Regions from separate parts of the Mixta calida genome, predicted to be linked through region 2. Evidence: predicted binding sites of a transcription regulator. Region 2 holds the regulator's gene; the other holds the start of a gene.
The links. The regulator CRP, encoded in region 2, controls carbon source genes, mostly activating them, when cyclic AMP is high. The targets are predictions, from matches to a motif close to ATGTGANNNNNNTCACAT.
Positions count from the first base shown of each region.

Region 1 (4,212 bases), 2.0 Mb from region 2:
AGGGAAAATGCGGCGGCGTTAACAATAACGCTGACTGATGAACAGCTGATGCGGCTGGATAGCCTGTTTCCGCCCCCGCAAAGCAAGCAGCCGCTGGACGTGGTCTGAGGGACTAAAAGAAAGCCGGGCGCAAAGGCCCGGCTTTTTTAACGTTTTTTCCGCACCCGGAACGTCGTGGCCAGCCGCGCGGGTTGCTCAACGGCGCTCTTCATCGGCGCATTGATGCGCGCGGTTTCGACGCACACCATGGTTTGATAACCGTCGTTCGCCATATCTCCCATGCTGCAGGAAAGCTCCACGCCCGGATTCCAGGTTACCACATCGCTGTGATGGTGATGATAAACCTCGATCACGCGCTGGCCCGCTTTATCATGAATCAGGCTGCAATCATCCGGCTGGGTGTAGATACGATCGACGCGTCCGTCATAGCGTTGTTTGCCATCCGCGGAATCGCCCGGCTCGCCATCCTTCACCTTATCGATAAAGTGCTGGCCCAGACCGCTGACCTCCACCTCGTTAATATCCGCTACGCAGAAGTAGCTGTGCAGCGCGCAGGTAGCCTGATAATCGCCGTGCGCCTCCAGTTCAATTTCGCAGCGTTCGCCCAGACGGAAACGGGCGAACAGGGTGAAATCGTGCGGCCAGAGCGCTTTGGTCTGCGCATTGCTCGCCAGCTCCAGCGTCAGCAGCACGCAGTCGTCGTTTTCATCATGAGCGGAAAGCGTCCACGGCTGATTGCGCGCGAAGCCGTGCGCCGGTTCGCCTGCGGGACCAAACCACGGCCAGCAGATCGGCACGCCGCCGCGAATCGCTTTACCATTGGCAAAGGCGCTTTTCTCACTCAGCCAGATTACCGGCTTCTCGCCGTTGGGCTGCCAGGCGATAAGCTGAGCGCCCTGTAAAGTAACGGCGGCGCGCACTTTAGGATGATTCACCACCAGCACCGGCAGTTCGCCCATCTGTCGCAGGCTGAGGTAAGGGGAGAGCTGGTTAACCACGGGAAGCGAAAACAGTTTTTCGGTCATGATATTACCTTGCTGAATTCAGACGATAAAAAAGGGCGACCGTAGTCGCCCTCAAAGTTTAGTCTGTCAACGCGGCTTATTTAGAAGCAACCAGCGCGACCAGATCCAGTACTTTATGTGAGTAGCCAGTTTCGTTGTCGTACCAGGAAACCAGTTTCACGAAGTTGTCGTTCAGTGCGATACCTGCGCTGGCGTCGAACACGGAAGTCAGAGTTTCGCCGTTGAAATCGGTAGAAACCACTGCGTCTTCGGTGTAGCCCAGAACGCCTTTCATGTCGCCTTCAGAAGCGGCTTTGATCGCTTCACAGATTTCTTTGTAAGAAGCCGGTTTAGCCAGACGCGCGGTCAGGTCAACAACGGATACGTTCGGGGTCGGAACGCGGAACGCCATACCGGTCAGTTTGCCGTTCAGTTCCGGCAGAACTTTACCTACGGCTTTAGCTGCGCCAGTAGAAGACGGGATGATGTTCTGAGATGCGCCGCGGCCGCCGCGCCAGTCTTTGTGAGACGGGCCGTCAACGGTTTTCTGGGTAGCGGTGGTGGCGTGAACGGTAGTCATCAGACCTTCAACGATGCCGAATTTGTCGTTGATGACTTTCGCCAGCGGCGCCAGGCAGTTGGTGGTGCAGGACGCGTTGGAAACGATGTCCTGGCCGGCATATTTGTCAAAGTTGGCGCCGCGAACGAACATCGGGGTGTCATCTTTGGACGGACCGGTCATTACCACTTTCTTCGCGCCAGCGGTGATGTGTTTACGTGCGGTTTCGTCAGTCAGGAAGATACCGGTCGCTTCAGCTACCACGTCAACGCCGACTTCGTCCCACTTCAGGTTAGCCGGATCTTTTTCTGAGGTAACACGGATTTTCTTGCCGTTAACGATCAGCGCGCCGTCCTGTACTTCAACGGTGCCATCGAAACGGCCGTGCGTTGAGTCATACTTCAGCATGTACGCCATATATTCGGCGTCCAGCAGGTCGTTGATGGCAACGATTTCAATGTCTGAACGCTGCTGCGCAGCACGGAAAACGATGCGACCGATACGACCAAAACCGTTAATACCTACTTTGATAGTCATATATTCCACCAGCTATTTGTTAGTGAATAAAAGGTTGGCTGTAAAATTACAAAATCCTTACCAGGCGTCAAGCGGAATCGTGTCAATTATTGCGACAAGTCAAACCCATTACGGAGAATTTTTGGGTTTGAAACCGCTTCCGCGACTATTCTGCTACATCAATTTTGCGGCCTGATTACCGAATATAAAGGGCTCGCTTTAACGAAAAGTGATCCGCATCACAATTTGCACGTTGAGCGCGTGTCAAAGCTTGTCAGGCACAAAATATTAACCTGTTCTTGTTAACTACTTGTTAGAATACTAGCCGATTTTTCCAGAATGACATTGCCAGAGACGATGAAAATGGCTAAAGAATTGAACGATCGTACGCCTGATAATCAGCTGACCGAAATGCAGCTCTATGTCACCCAGCAGCGTGGGACGGAGCCGCCCTTCAGCGGCGCGCTGCTGCACAACAAAGCGGAAGGGATTTATCATTGCCTGGTGTGCAATGCGCCGCTGTTCCTGTCGGAAACCAAATATGATTCCGGCTGCGGCTGGCCGAGTTTCTATCAGCCTTATACCGAAGATGCGATTCATTATCTGGAAGACAACTCGCACGGGATGCATCGCATTGAAATTCGCTGCGGCAACTGCGATTCCCATTTGGGACACGTCTTTCCCGATGGCCCGCAGCCGACCGGCGAACGCTACTGTGTGAACTCGGCATCGCTGAGTTTCAGCGATAATGATGGCAACCAGACCAAAGGTTAAGTGATGAAATCAGAACTTGATGCGATGATCGAGGCGATGACGCCGGAAATCTATCAGCGTCTGGCTACCGCCGTGGAAACCGGCAAATGGCCGGACGGGGTGGCATTGACCGATGAGCAAAAAGAGAACTGTATGCAGCTGGTAATGCTGTGGCAATCGCGTCATAACCATCAGCCGCAGCATATGAGCATCGGGCAGGGCGGCGAGCTGGTGACGCGTTCCAAGCGCGAGCTGAAGGAAGAGTTCGGCATCGGTGACGATGTCACGCGCATTACGCTGCAGTAAAGGGTAAAGCCTGACGCGGTATAACGCATCCCGCCCGCTGGCGGGATGCGTTATTAGCGGATAAGGGCGCCGCTTGCGGCCATTTGCGCCAGTGCCTCGACGCTGTCCTGCGGCTGCAAATTAACGCCGCGGCAGCCTTCGCTAATGACTTCCACCTCATAGCCCAACTGTAACGCATCCAGCACGCTGAATTTGACACAGTAGTCGGTCGCCAACCCCATCATCACCAAACGGGTAATGCCGCGCGCGCGCAGCCAGGCATCCAGACCGGTCTGGCGCCGGTGGCCGTTGTCGAAAAAGGCGCTGTAGCTGTCGATATCGCGCTGTTCGCCTTTATGAAACACCACCTCAATCAGCTCTCGTTGCAGCGCCGGATGAAAATCGGCGCCATGGCTCTCCTGCACGGCATGATCGGGCCACCAGATCTGCGGCAGTCCGTTTAATTCGCCGACGGTATTCACCGCCTCGCCCGATACAGAAGCGAAACTGCCATGATCGGCGGGATGCCAGTCCTGCGTGGCGACAACCGGCTCGCCGCGCTGATGAAACGCCGCCGCCAGACGGTTAGCCACGGCGATAACGGCGTCGCCGTCGTTGACCGCCAGCGCGCCGCCCGGACAAAAATCATTTTGCAGGTCGATTAAAATCAGCGCCTGTTTCATCCGCGCTTCTCCTTAACGTTCTTCAGGGTCAATTCGCCGCGCAGGTTAACCTGCATCAGACGACGCACTTCATCACAGCTCAGCGGCTGGCTAAGCAGATAATGCAGCTTGGTCAGCGTCGCCTCAACGGTCATATCGAATCCGCCGATCACCCCGGCATGCGCCAGCGCGTTGCCGGTGGCGTAGCCGCCCATATTCACTTTGCCCGACATGCACTGCGTCAGGTTGACCACCACAATGCCGCGTTCCGAAGCGGCCTGAAGCTCCGCGAGAAACTCAGCGTTTTGCGGCGCATTGCCAACGCCGTAAGAGCGCAGGATCAGCGCCTTCACCGGCTGGCGCAGGAAGTTGCGCACCACTTCCGCAGAGATGCCGGGATAGATGGTGACGACGCCGATAGGCTGCGGCGTAA
Region 1 covers NZ_CP026378.1:2,415,422-2,419,633, reverse strand. Annotated here, with positions in the region: gene C2E16_RS11420 (aldo/keto reductase) at 1-108, shown strand, start outside; gene C2E16_RS11415 (D-hexose-6-phosphate mutarotase) at 147-1,025, opposite strand; gene gapA (glyceraldehyde-3-phosphate dehydrogenase) at 1,102-2,100, opposite strand; gene msrB (peptide-methionine (R)-S-oxide reductase MsrB) at 2,443-2,853, shown strand; gene C2E16_RS11395 (YeaC family protein) at 2,857-3,138, shown strand; gene pncA (bifunctional nicotinamidase/pyrazinamidase) at 3,192-3,800, opposite strand; gene ansA (asparaginase) at 3,797-4,212, opposite strand, start outside.
Region 1: the regulator CRP is predicted to act here: its motif matches at 2,307-2,324, upstream of msrB (peptide-methionine (R)-S-oxide reductase MsrB).

Region 2 (4,212 bases):
CGGAAACGCTGGATAATCTGATTGAAGCCTTCGTGCTGCGCGAAGGCACCGACTATGGCGAGCAGGAGCGTTCGCTGGCGGAGAAGGTAGAAGATGTTCGTCGCCAGATAAAAAGCGGCGAAGCGGTGCTGGTCTGGTCGGAACTGCATGAAACGGTGAACATTATGCCGCGCGGACAGTTCCGCGGCTAAGCATCGGCATCTCAGCGCTGTGCGCCGCATCACACTATTCGCTTTCTGCGCCGCGCGTGCGGTGATGACACTTCCGGGCTAAACGTGATAACAATGCTCATTGCCCGATTTAACCCAGAGAGTGTCTATGTCAGCCAGACATCCGATTATTGCGGTGACCGGCTCCAGCGGAGCGGGAACCACCACTACCAGCCTTGCCTTTCGCAAAATTTTTCAGCAGCTGAACCTGCACGCCGCGGAGCTGGAAGGCGACAGCTTTCACCGCTATACGCGGCCGGAAATGGATATGGCGATCCGTAAAGCGCGCGACTCAGGACGTCATATCAGCTACTTCGGCCCGGAAGCGAACGATTTCGGCCTGCTGGAGCAGACCTTCGTCGAATATGGCGAAAGCGGCCGCGGCCAGTCGCGTAAATATCTGCATACCTACGATGAAGCGGTGCCGTGGAACCAGGTGCCCGGTACCTTTACCCCCTGGCAGCCGCTGCCGGAGCCGACGGACATTCTGTTTTATGAGGGGCTGCACGGCGGCGTCGTGACCCAGCAGCACAACGTGGCGGAAAAGGTCGATCTGCTGGTCGGCGTCGTGCCGATCGTCAACCTCGAATGGATTCAGAAACTGGTGCGCGACACCAGCGAGCGTGGCCATTCGCGCGAGGCGGTGATGGATTCGGTGGTGCGTTCGATGGAGGATTACATCAACTACATCACACCGCAGTTCTCGCGCACCCATATCAACTTCCAGCGCGTACCGACGGTGGACACCTCTAATCCGTTTGCCGCGCGCGCCATTCCTTCGCTGGATGAAAGTTTTGTCGTGATTCATTTCCGCGGGCTGGAGGATATCGACTTCCCCTATCTGCTGGCGATGTTGCAAGGCTCGTTTATTTCGCACATCAATACGCTGGTGGTGCCGGGCGGCAAAATGGGGCTGGCGATGGAGCTGATTATGCTGCCGCTGGTGAAACGGCTGATCGAAGGGAAAGAGATCGTTTAACTGACCCTGTCAGGGCGTTTCGATTCGCTCATAGCTGTGGGTAATGGCGACGCTTTTGCCCAGCATCATCGCTACGGTGCAATACTTTTCGGCGGAGAGTGTGACAGCGCGCGCTACCGCCTTATCGCTCAGGCCGCTGCCGCTGACGATAAAATGCAGGTTGATATGGGTAAAAACGCGCGGCTCCTCCTCGGCGCGCTCCGAAGTCAATCTGACCTCGCAGTCGCTTACCGCGTGACGCCCCTTTTGCAAAATAGAGACAACATCGACGGCGCTGCAACCGCCGGCCGCCAGCAAAATCATCTCCATTGGACTTGGCGATTTATCGCCGGAATTGCCATCCATCAGAATCTGATGGCCAGAGGCGGACTCGCCCATAAAGGTCAGCCCTTCTACCCATTTTACGCGTGCCTGCATATTCACCGTTCTCCGGATAATTCAGCTCATTGCCAGCCTACGCTTTCAATGACTAAACGGCAATTGTCCGATTCACCTCAAGCTGAAGCGAGACAACAGGAGACAGTAAGATAAAGCTGTGCTACAAACAAAGCTGTAATATTTTCGTTCTAAGAAACGAATACGGGACTCTTTCACGCCTGGGCGCGCCAAATTTTCCCGAATAAATTTCCAGCAGGAAACGCCAGAAGATTTTAACGCCTGACAGGGAAAACTGCCCCCTGTATTTAGGGCACGATTACAACAGAGGATAACAGCGAATGGTTCTCGGCAAACCGCAAACAGACCCTACTCTCGAATGGTTCCTGTCACATTGCCATATTCATAAGTATCCATCGAAAAGCACATTGATTCACCAGGGTGAAAAGGCCGAAACGCTCTATTACATCGTAAAAGGTGCGGTCGCGGTGCTGATTAAGGATGAAGAAGGCAAAGAGATGATCCTCTCCTACCTCAACCAGGGTGATTTCATTGGCGAGCTTGGCCTGTTCGAAGAAGGCCAGGAGCGCAGCGCATGGGTGCGGGCGAAAACCGCCTGTGAAGTGGCTGAAATTTCTTATAAGAAGTTCCGTCAGTTGATTCAGGTGAACCCTGATATTCTGATGCGTCTCTCCGCTCAGATGGCACGTCGCCTGCAGGTTACGTCAGAGAAAGTGGGCAATTTAGCTTTCCTGGACGTTACGGGCCGCATCGCGCAGACGCTGCTCAACCTGGCAAAACAGCCTGACGCCATGACCCACCCCGACGGGATGCAGATCAAAATCACCCGTCAGGAAATCGGCCAGATCGTTGGCTGTTCGCGTGAAACGGTCGGTCGTATTTTGAAAATGCTGGAAGATCAAAACCTGATCTCCGCTCACGGTAAAACGATTGTCGTCTACGGCACACGTTAAGCTTATTTAAACGCACGGCGTGATGCCCCCGCATCACGCCGTGTTTATTTTTGTGATGTGGCGATGTGGCGATGTGGCGGAGAATTATCTACCATCCTGAAGTGAACTACGCACTGCGTCAGACGCTGGTGCTCTGTTTACCGGTGGCCGTCGGCTGGCTGCTGGGGGATTTGCAAAAAGGATTGCTGTTTTCGCTGGTGCCCGCCTGCTGCAACATCGCCGGTCTGGATACGCCGCATAAACGCTTCTTTAAGCGGCTGATCGTCGGCGGTTCGCTGTTCGCGCTCAGCAGCCTTCTCGTTCAGTGGCTCTCGCTGCAACAGGTGCCGCTGCCCGCCACGCTGTTCGTCATGGCGCTGCTGCTGGGAGTCACCGGTGAAATCGGCCCGCTGCACGCGCGTCTTTTGCCCGCCTCGCTGATCGCCGCGATTTTTACCCTCGGACTGGTAGGACGTATGCCCCTTTGGGCGCCGCCGCTGCTCTATATCGGCGGCACCTTCTGGTACGGCCTGTTCAACTGGTTCTGGTTCCGCCTGTGGAAAGAACAGCCGCTGCGTGAAAGCCTCAGCCTCCTTTATCGCGAGCTGGCCGACTACTGCGAAGCGAAATATACCCTGCTGACCCAGCTTTCCGACCCTGAAAAGGCGCTGCCGCCGCTGCTGGCGCGCCAGCAAAAAGCGGTCGATCTGATCAATACCTGTTATCAGCAGATGCATATGCTGGCGGCCAACCGCGACCATAGCCACCAGCGCCTGACGCGCGCCTTTCAGGTAGCGCTCGATTTGCAGGAGCATATCGCCGTCAGCCTGCATCAGCCGGAAGAGGTGCAGAAGCTGGTGGAGCGAAGCCATGCGGAAGCGGTAATCCGCTGGAATGCGCAGACCATCGCCGCGCGCCTGCGCGAGCTGGGGGACGACATGCTCTATCATCGCCTGCCGTCACGTTTCAGCATGGAAAAGCCGCTGCTGGGGCTGGAAAAAATCGCCCGGCAACATCCAGAAAATCCGGTCGGCCATTTCTGCTACTACCACTTCAGCCGTATTGCGCGCGTGTTGCGCACGCAGCGCCCGCTTTATCGTCGCGATTTAATGGCGGATCGCCAACGTCGACTGCCGCTGCTGGCGGCGCTGCGCAGCTATCTGTCGCTAAAATCAGCCGCGCTGCGCACCGCGGCGCGCTTTGCGGTGATGCTGGTGTTCGGCAGCGCCTTAGCGCTCGCCTTTAACGTGCCGAAACCGTGGTGGATTTTAATGACTATCATGTTCGTCAGTCAGAACGGCTACAGCGCCACGCGCGTGCGCATCCAGCACCGCGCCGCCGGTACGCTGGCCGGGCTGGCCATCGCCGCCGCCACCCTGCGCTTTTCGGTGCCGGAATCGGTCGTACTGCTGGTGATGTTGGCGATTACCCTAATCAGCTACCTGTTTATTCGCAAATATTACGGCTGGGCGACCATCGGCTTTACCGTCACCGCCGTTTACTCGTTGCAGCTGCTGGCGTTAAACGGCGCGCAGTTCCTGCTGCCGCGCCTGATGGATACGCTGATGGGCTGCTGCATCGCCTTCGGCGGCATGATCTGGCTGTGGCCGCAGTGGCAAAGCGGCCTGCTGCGCCAGAATGCTCACGATGCGCTGGAGGCCGATCAAGAGGCGCTGCGTATGCTGTTAGGCAACGA
Region 2 covers NZ_CP026378.1:447,309-451,520, reverse strand. Annotated here, with positions in the region: gene C2E16_RS01995 (YheU family protein) at 1-191, shown strand, start outside; gene C2E16_RS01990 (phosphoribulokinase) at 319-1,188, shown strand; gene C2E16_RS01985 (OsmC family protein) at 1,198-1,605, opposite strand; gene crp (cAMP-activated global transcriptional regulator CRP) at 1,905-2,537, shown strand; gene C2E16_RS01975 (YccS/YhfK family putative transporter) at 2,609-4,212, shown strand, end outside.